Gloeothece verrucosa PCC 7822: one gene and its partners. The protein of the gene in region 3 interacts with the protein of the main gene of each other region in a pairwise test. Links are inferred from orthologs where the notes say so. Each region holds a gene or a part of one and is shown on either strand. Other genes may lie near its edges.

The links. The genes of interacting proteins can lie anywhere in the genome.
Region 1: the proteins of ftsZ (region 3) and CYAN7822_RS21130 interact in binary tests that used the Escherichia coli proteins (3 or more experiments, as listed by UniProt). The link is inferred for Gloeothece verrucosa PCC 7822 from one-to-one orthologs.
Region 2: the proteins of ftsZ (region 3) and rlmN interact in binary tests that used the Escherichia coli proteins (3 or more experiments, as listed by UniProt). The link is inferred for Gloeothece verrucosa PCC 7822 from one-to-one orthologs.

The regions. Positions count from the first base shown.
Region 1 is NC_014501.1:4,745,555-4,748,587, forward strand. What follows is about bases 22-3,014. They hold CYAN7822_RS21130 (rod shape-determining protein), read right to left. Parts: upstream 2,054-3,014; coding sequence 989-2,053; downstream 22-988. Other genes in these bases: mreD (rod shape-determining protein MreD), read right to left, coding at 22-182; mreC (rod shape-determining protein MreC), read right to left, coding at 184-948; CYAN7822_RS21135 (single-stranded DNA-binding protein), read left to right, coding at 2,329-2,697; CYAN7822_RS21140 (glycosyltransferase), read left to right, coding at 2,701-3,014. In the rest of the region: more of mreD, read right to left, coding at 1-21; more of CYAN7822_RS21140, read left to right, coding at 3,015-3,033. UniProt on the Escherichia coli protein: Forms membrane-associated dynamic filaments that are essential for cell shape determination. Acts by regulating cell wall synthesis and cell elongation, and thus cell shape.
Region 2 is NC_014501.1:3,821,495-3,824,439, reverse strand. The notes cover bases 22-2,926. They hold rlmN (dual-specificity RNA methyltransferase RlmN), read right to left. Parts: upstream 2,048-2,926; coding sequence 995-2,047; downstream 22-994. Other genes in these bases: CYAN7822_RS16830 (alanine/glycine:cation symporter family protein), read right to left, coding at 2,900-2,926; CYAN7822_RS16845 (hypothetical protein), read right to left, coding at 224-847; CYAN7822_RS16850 (hypothetical protein), read right to left, coding at 22-191. Also shown: more of CYAN7822_RS16850, read right to left, coding at 1-21; more of CYAN7822_RS16830, read right to left, coding at 2,927-2,945.
Region 3 is NC_014501.1:2,580,948-2,583,780, forward strand. It holds ftsZ (cell division protein FtsZ), read right to left. Parts: upstream 2,129-2,833; coding sequence 872-2,128; downstream 1-871. Other genes in the region: CYAN7822_RS34520 (hypothetical protein), read right to left, coding at 1-35; thiD (bifunctional hydroxymethylpyrimidine kinase/phosphomethylpyrimidine kinase), read right to left, coding at 32-850; CYAN7822_RS11295 (cell division protein FtsQ/DivIB), read right to left, coding at 2,336-2,833. UniProt on the Escherichia coli protein: Essential cell division protein that forms a contractile ring structure (Z ring) at the future cell division site. The regulation of the ring assembly controls the timing and the location of cell division.

The sequences.
Region 1 (3,033 bases), 2.2 Mb from region 3 along the record:
ATCGTGCGCTTGACGCTCCAAGCAATCACCCACATCATCAGCCAATTGGGGCCAATTCCCAACAACTCCATCCCAGGTAAACGAGTCAGCGAGAAAAAAATGCACAGCAAAATCGAACTAACAATAACAAATCCGTTGAGGATTTGCCGCGTCTTAGGAGATAAGCGGGCTACTTTAATCACTCTAGTTAAACTCTTCGTGGCTTTTTAGGGGATGAACAATCACCCATTCTAAATTATTAATAGGGGCAATCAATTCTATTTTGGCTTCAGGGGCAGGGCCGCGACTTTCTAAATTCACAGACTGAACACGACCAATGGGCAACCCAGCAGGAAATAAACGACTGACACTGGAGGTAGTCACGGTATCACCCGGACGAACATCAGGAACTTTCTCAAAAAATCGCATAACAGCAATTTTCGACCCTTGTCCTTCAATTAAGCCCATAGAGCGGCTGCGACTAATGGTCACCCCTACGCGAGAAGTAGGATTACTGATTAATAACACGCGAGAAGTATGAGGAGTCACTTCACTAATTCTCCCCACTAACCCACCAATGCCAGTTACAGCAGCCCCTGTTTCAATTCCATCTCGACTCCCTCGACCTAGGATTAATTGTTGCCACCAATCATCAGAACTTCGTCCAATCACAGGAGCGGTGATAGCCGGTTTAGGTTGTGCTTCAAAATACCCTAATAAAGCTTTCAGTTGTTGATTTTGCTGTTCTAATTCCTTAACCCGTTCTTGCAACTCAGATACACGAGCATCCGTCAGTTGCTGCTGTTTGATTTGAGCAGAATCAGTTTGAAAAGGACGGGTAACGACAGCATATAACTCAAGAATGGCCGCGCTATGAGTTTGATAAAAAAACCAGCCACTGCCCAAGGCTAATCCTGCTAGGACCATTCGCAAACCCCGTCGAGTCCATCGGCGTCTTACTATGAACATACCGCAATTGACCTATATACCCGTCATCAACTAAAGACACCTAGGCATTGCGAGAAGTTTCTGCCAAGATCCGATCTAAAAGTTTTTGATTTTTTAGCACTTCTCCTGTTCCTTTAACGACGCATCTTAAGGGATCTTCAGCAATATGAGTCACAATACCGGTTTCATGACCTATCAGGGTATCCAATCCTCTGAGTAAGGCTCCGCCACCAGCCAGCATAATGCCTCGGTCGATAATATCAGCCGCTAACTCAGGAGGTGTTCTCTCTAAAGTGCGTTTGACAGCATCAACGATCACTGATAGGGGTTCAGCCATACTTTCGCGGATTTCCTCGCCTTTAATGGTTACGGTTCGCGGTAATCCGGACATCAGATGTAAGCCTCTGACTTCCATGACCGGTTCATCTTGGTTTTGCATCGGATAAGCCGAACCCAGACGAATTTTAATTTCTTCTGCGGTTCTTTCTCCGATTACCAGATTATGAACTTTTTTCATGTATTGGATGATGGAATCGGTTAACTCATCGCCGGCTACTCGTACCGATTCACTGAGGACTCTTCCTTGTAAGCTGAGTACCGCCACTTCTGTGGTCCCGCCTCCAATATCGATGATCATATTACCGGTGGCCTCAGTCACCGGCAGTCCGGCCCCGAGTGCCGCCGCAATTGGCTCATCGATCAATCCGACTTCTCTGGCTCCGGCTCGGGTGGCGGCTTCCATCACCGCTCGTCGTTCTACTCCAGTAATGCCACTGGGAATACCGATCACCATACGAGGATTTCCCAAGGTACTTCCTTCATGAGCGCGGCGGATAAACTCTGCCAACATAATTTCGGCGCTGTAGAAATCGGCAATGACCCCATCGCGCAGAGGACGTAAGGCCACCACATTACCCGGAGTCCGTCCGAGCATTTTTTTAGCCTCTTCACCCACCGCTAGGGGATTCTTGTCTTGGTCTATAGCTACCACGGAGGGTTCTTCTAGAACTATGCCTTTATTCGAGACATAAACTAGGGTATTGGCAGTCCCTAGGTCTATACCCATATCTCGTGAGAGAGAAAGAGAAAAGCGACGAAACAAACCCACTTGTTTTACTGCCCCCATTTTGGAAATTGTGCTATTTTTTGACGAAGTAATAATCGCTCCGTCACTCAGTGGCGGATGCTTTCTTACCCCTAGGGAATCGAAGTGGATTTTATTATGTTTTTCCTCCTAAGTCTAGTTGGATTAATTAATTTATTGTTATAATTCCCTTATCTCTAAGATAAAGTTATCATTGATTCCCTAGGAAAAGTCAAATATCTAATTATTTTTACAATAACTTAGTTGGCCTTAAAATAAATGTACTGATGTACTCGATCAAAGAATCAAGTCAAGTTATGAGTCTGAATGTTGTTCATTTGGTGGGTCGTGTGGGTAGAGACCCAGAAATTAAATTTTTTACCTCGGGGAGTTCTTTATGTACATTAACCTTAGCCGTTAATCGTCCCACCAGTAAAAGTGATGAGCCGGATTGGTTTAATTTGGAAATTTGGGGGAAAACTGCCGAAGTAGCCGCTAATTATGTGCGGAAAGGCAGTTTAATTGGCGTTAAAGGCTCATTAAAAATCGAAACCTGGACCGATGCCAATACAGGAGCGAATCGTTCTAAACCAGTGATTCGAGTGGATAAGCTGGATTTATTAGGCTCAAAACGGGATAATGATCAAAATGCCCTGAGCGGCTATGGTGATGACCCGACCCTGTAGTTTATGAGATATGCCCTAGTTCATGAGTGGTTAACCCCGAAAGCCACAGGCGGTTCCGAATTAGTCGTCAAAGAGATCTTGCGGCACATAGAAGCCGATGTTTATGCGCTGATTGATTTTGAATCGACTAATCCGGATAGCTACCTTTACGGGCGCTCCATCGGCAAAACTTTTTTACAACATTTGCCGGGGGCGCGCAATGGAGTGCAAAAATACTTACCCTTACTGCCGTTGGCCATTGAACAGCTAGATGTACGAGATTATGATGTAATTTTGTCTTCTTCCCACGCGGTGGCCAAGGGGGTTTTGACCACTCCTGAACAACTTCACATCTGC
Region 2 (2,945 bases), 1.2 Mb from region 3 along the record:
TCTCTTGCTTTTGATGTATCTGCTAAATGGTGGACAATCATCATTACCCAACAGCCAAACCCGCCACTAATAAAAGCCGCAGCAGCCGGGCCTGAAACTTCTGGTGGACGTTGAGAACCTTTGGCCAAAACTTGGGGAAAGTATTTTAACCCTTGCCAAATCAGGCCGTATAACGTTTGCTCACTTTTCATGACATACCTTGGAATATTGAATGATTCTTTGTTTACAAACCGTGCATTTTAGCAATAGCAAAACCCGTCACTAAACCGCCGATTTCAAAAAACATCATCGCCATTAAACCCACACAAGTAGCGGCTAAAAGAGGACGGTTTCGTTTTTCTAAAATTCGATCTCCATAATTCCAGAGAATCCACGTACAAGCTGTTCCTAAAGGTAGGGTAAATAGCAAGCTAAATTCATGATATTTCATCAATATGTATTCCACCAAAGGCGTATTCTCTAATAGCCAAGCGCGGGCCCCTCTATAGGCAAAACCTGCCCGGTATCGCATATAAGCCAAGTTGCCTGTAGCAATTCCCAGAAAAGTCAAAATGGTTGACCAAAAGCTTAGAGTACGAATTTGGGGCAAAACTTTATTGACTCCCCGCAATAAGGGAAAAGCTAAATGCCCAGTATAAACTGTGATTACGGTAGTGAGTAAAGCCGCCAAACTATGAATTGTCCCCATTGACCGTTGCCAGGGGCTAGGATGTAATAAATTGGCAAAGGGTAAGGACAAAAACAGAACAGCAGACAAAATACTCAGTCCATACACACAAACCTGAGCGATGTCTAGCTGTCTGGGAAACTCAGATTCTGCTGTAATTTGTTTTTCTTCTAGCCTCATAGGAATTGTTTGTCGTACTGACGTTAACCATTTAAGGCTCTGTTGGTGTAATGAATTAGAAGATTGTTAGCAACTCTTTAATGATTACACCAAATTTGGACAAAATTCCCTAGACAAACTGTCAAACTTGAGGCTTTTACAACATTGTTAAACTTTGGCGGCTCTTAATTGTCCACAAGCCGCATCGGTTTCGAGTCCCCGAGAGTAGCGCACACTGACGGCGATGTTTTCTTGTTGAAGAATATTCAGAAAAGCGTTAATGCGTTGAGAGTTAGGGCGTTTATAATCGGCTTCTGAAATAGGATTATAAGGAATCAGGTTAACATGACTCTGAAATCCTCGAATTTGAACCGCCAATTCTTGGGCCTGTTCGGGTAAATCATTGACACCAGCGAGGAGGATATATTCAAAAGTCACTCGCCGCTTAGTCATTTCGACATATTTGTGACAATCTTCTAGTAGATTTTTGAGGGGATAATGTTTAGCACTGGGGATCAGTTGTTCTCGTAAGGCTTGGTTAGGGGCGTGAAGACTGACAGCAAAGGTTACTTGGAGTTGATGCCGGGCCAATTGTTCGATTTTAGCGGGAAGTCCTACAGTAGAAATGGTGAGGGAGCGCATACCGATGCCTACATCCTGATTGAGAATATTAACGGCACTGACAACGGCTTTAAGATTGAGTAAGGGTTCTCCCATGCCCATAAATACCACATGACTTACCCGTCTTTGAAAGTCTTCTTGTACGGTTAAGACTTGATCAACGATTTCATGAGGGGCGAGGTTACGGGTAAAGCCGCCTTTGCCGGTTGCACAGAAATCACAGTCCATCGGACAACCCACTTGAGAAGACACACAAACGGTTAGCCGCTTTTCAGTGGGAATGCCAACGGTTTCAATAATTAACCCATCCTGAAGACGTAATAGATATTTACGGGTTTTATCTGGGGCGATACTGCGGTGATGAATTTGAGAACGCCCGATGGGATAGTCTTTGACTTCCTCGCGCCAAGATTTAGGAAAGACGGAAATATCGGATAGGGACCTAGCGCCTTTTTCATACAACCATTGATAAAGTTGTTTTCCTCGATAGGCGGGTTGTCCCTGTTCTTGAACCCACTCGGTTAATTCTTGTAGAGATTTTCCGAGTAAAACGTTTTGTCCTTGAGGCGACTTTGGTTTGGTTTTTAGCTCAATAGCCATAATCAGTAAAAATACTACGAGCGTGTAGTTTTGATAGGGTACTATTTACCATTTTGACATCCTCACCGCCGTAAAACCGACGGTGATTCCCAAACCTCACGATTTGGGTTTCTTGTTTCCTTCCCTAATTCGGGTTTTTCGCAACTGCCCTTTATACTTATGCCTATCAGGTCTTATGTCCGCTCCACAGACTCTCACCGCCAGCCCGGCGGCCAAAATATTCCGACTTGCATTGATGTCACGAGCGCGAAGCGCCACTTCGTGATCATGGACAGTTCTACATTCTGGGCACTCCCACTCACGGATATTCAATGGCAATTTGTCCATTACGTGACCGCAGTTCCCACAACGTTTACTGCTCGGGAAAAAGCCATCAATTTTCACCAGTTCACGACCATACCACTGGCATTTATATTCAAGTTGACCGACAAACTCAGACCATCCACAGTCGGATATTGCCTTGGCCAATTTAGAGTTTTTGACCATATTTCTAACTGCCAAATCCTCAACTACTATCGTTTGGTTTTCGCGTACAAGTTGAGTTGTCAGTTTATGGAGAAAATCTCTTCTAGAATCCCCTATTTTCGCGTGAACTTTGGCTACTTTCAATCTAGCCTTTTCTCTATTCTTAGAGCCTTTTTGGGTTCTAGAATACGCTTTTTGAACCCGATGGAGCTTTTTGTAGAGCTTATTAAAATGCCTAGGATTACTAACTTTAGTTCCATCGCTGGTGGTGATCAGACTGGTTATTCCCAAGTCAATAAAGTTATCTCAGGATTGATCAAGATGTAGTAGAAAGGGGCCTAATGAGTGAAGATGAAGACCCTTTCATTTTAAAAATGGTTTTAAGCTTTAACTTTTAGTTGTTAATTCGCGATTAAGTTTACTAAATTTAATT
Region 3 (2,833 bases):
AGAAAAACCGCTTCATTAAGGCTATTAGTGGTCATTGATGAAAATTGTCGTGTAATTGTAACGGGAAAAAGTGAGCTACAGGCCCGCTTCCATTGCCGATGTTTAAAGCCGATTTAAGAGCAGTGGTAACATAGGTTTTAGCCGCTTTAACTGCGCTCAATAAATCCAGTCCTTTAGCTAAATTAGCCGCGATCCCCGCTGACAAGGTACACCCCGTCCCATGAGTATTATGAGTATCGACGTATTCGCCTCTCAAAAGTTCCCAATTTTTTCCATCAAACCAAACATCTACTCCTCGGTTATCTCCGCTCATCCCTCCGCCTTTGAGTAAGACCACTTTTGCCCCTTGCGAATGAATTATTTTCGCCGCTTGCTGCATCTGCTCTAGGCTATTGATTTCCCTCCCGCTCAACAATTGGGCTTCAAAGCGGTTAGGCGTGACAATTCGCGCTCTAGGAATCAGGTCATCTCTTAGAGCCGTGATCGCCGCCTCGTCAATTAGCTGTACTCCGCTTCGAGATACCATGACGGGATCAACCACAAGCTCTGTTAATCCCCATTGGTCTACTTGTTGCACCACCGCTTCGATAATTTCCCGGTTGAGCAGCATTCCGGTTTTTACGGAGGACGTGCCTATATCCTCCATCACTGCCGTTATTTGAGCCATTACCAGTGCAGGACTCATCCCTTGGACTTGCTTAACTCCTAGGGTATTTTGGGCGGTTATACAGGTAATTGCGCTGGTTCCATGCACACAGTGAAAAGCGAAGGTTTTTAAATCCGCTTGGATTCCTGCTCCTCCCCCGCTATCTGAACCGGCAATGGTTAAAGCTACAGCAACATTAGTCATTATTTTTTCCGAGTGGCTAGGTTATCGAGGCCGGCGGCGTTGGAGGAAATCGGGAATATCTAATCCTGGCGGTTTATTTGGCGGCGGCGGTTCGGGCTGAGTTGGGGGTGGCGGGGCAACCGGTTGACGAGGGGCCGCGGTCATTTTCGCTGGGCTATTAGAGAGAGATTCTCCCGTGAAGCCCGTAGCAATGACCGTGATCAGGATTTCTCCTTGCATTTTTTCGTCAATGACCGCCCCAAAGATAATATTGGCATTGGGATCAACCACTTCATAAATCGTTTCTGCTGCCGTATTGACTTCATGAAGTGTTAAATCACTGCCGCCGGTAATATTTAATACCACCCCTTTAGCTCCTTCGATCGAGTGTTCTAATAAAGGAGAAGAAATAGCAGCGATCGCGCCTTCTTTAGCACGGGATTTTCCTGAACCAACGCCAATACCCATTAAAGCCGAGCCGGCATCTGCCATGACAGCCCGTACATCGGCAAAATCCACATTGACTAAACCGGGGATCGTAATAATATCTGAGATCCCTTGTACCCCTTGCCGCAGTATATCGTCGGCCGCCCGAAAAGCATCCTGTAAGGGAGTATCTTGAGGAATGACCGCTAATAGTTGATTATTGGGGATCACAATTAAGGTATCCACTCGACTTTGAAGACCACTGATTCCGTCTTCGGCTTGATTAGTTCGACGACGACCTTCAAAGGTAAAAGGACGAGTGACAACACCTACTGTTAGACAACCCATTTCCTTAGCCACCTCTGCCACAATCGGAGCAGCACCCGTTCCTGTACCACCTCCCATCCCAGCAGTGATAAAAACTAAATCTGTATTTTCCAGGGCATGAGCAATTTCATCCCGAGATTCTTCGGCGGCTTTTTGTCCAATAGCGGGATTGCCTCCGGCTCCTAAACCTCGGGTAATTTTTTGTCCGATTTGTAATCGTTGAGGTGCGGCGGAATGAGCTAAAGCTTGAGCATCTGTATTAATCGACCAAAACTCTACTCCGACAATGCCACTGGCAATCATGCGGTTGACAGCATTACAGCCACCCCCGCCAACCCCGATAACTTTGATCTGGGCAACGTTACTGTGCACGATTGTGTTACTCCTGGCTCTGTCCCTAGGATTGACCTGGGGTTCGTTACTTCGATGAAAAGGGATTCCAGCACTGTTGAGGGCGTGATAACTGTCCTCAATCGCTGAGGGGTCAGCGTATTCTGTGCTATTTAAGCTTGGATAGCTAAGTCTGATTTCATCATTATGTGTCATTGTAACTGGGATAGGTTATTACTCTATTTTATTTTGTATCTATTTGCCGGTTAGGAGTTTATTTAATCTAGACTATAATTATTATGTCTGTCTGAGCATCAATTTTATACATCTGTTTGTAGACGATAAGAGATTTCAATTGTACTAACTTTTTTCCATCTAGGATACTAAAATTTTAGTTCTGCCGATTAAAATTCACGGGATTGCTTAGTCGTTTGTTGCCTCTGAAGGTTTAGAAGCTTCGACCGGTTGCGGTTTGAGTTTCACCGAAGGGGCCTGTGGGTTGGTTAAGTCAATATACACAATTCTGTTGACGGGCACCCGAGATGATAATTTTCTCATCTTGGCCAATACTTTGAGTTTTTCGGAAAACTGTGGCGTATAAGGGCCACAATAAACTATCCCTAATTCACTTTTCAGTACAATGTTACTGGGATTGCGCCAATCCACCTCAAAAATTTTGATCGCAGAAGACTCGATTAAAGGATAAAGTTCTTTCCAGTCAAACTGATATTGGCTTTCAAAGCCTGTAATTTTCAGCCGAAGTTGTTTGAGTGCTAAAGATTGTTGAGAGTAAAAGCTTTTAGGAATAAAAATACCTTCAGGATCTACGAAACCCATCCCTTGACTTGAAGAAGCAATGGCGACGGGACGACGTTCTTTAATTTGCACGGTTAATAAGGGAGGAAAAATTTGACGAGTAAT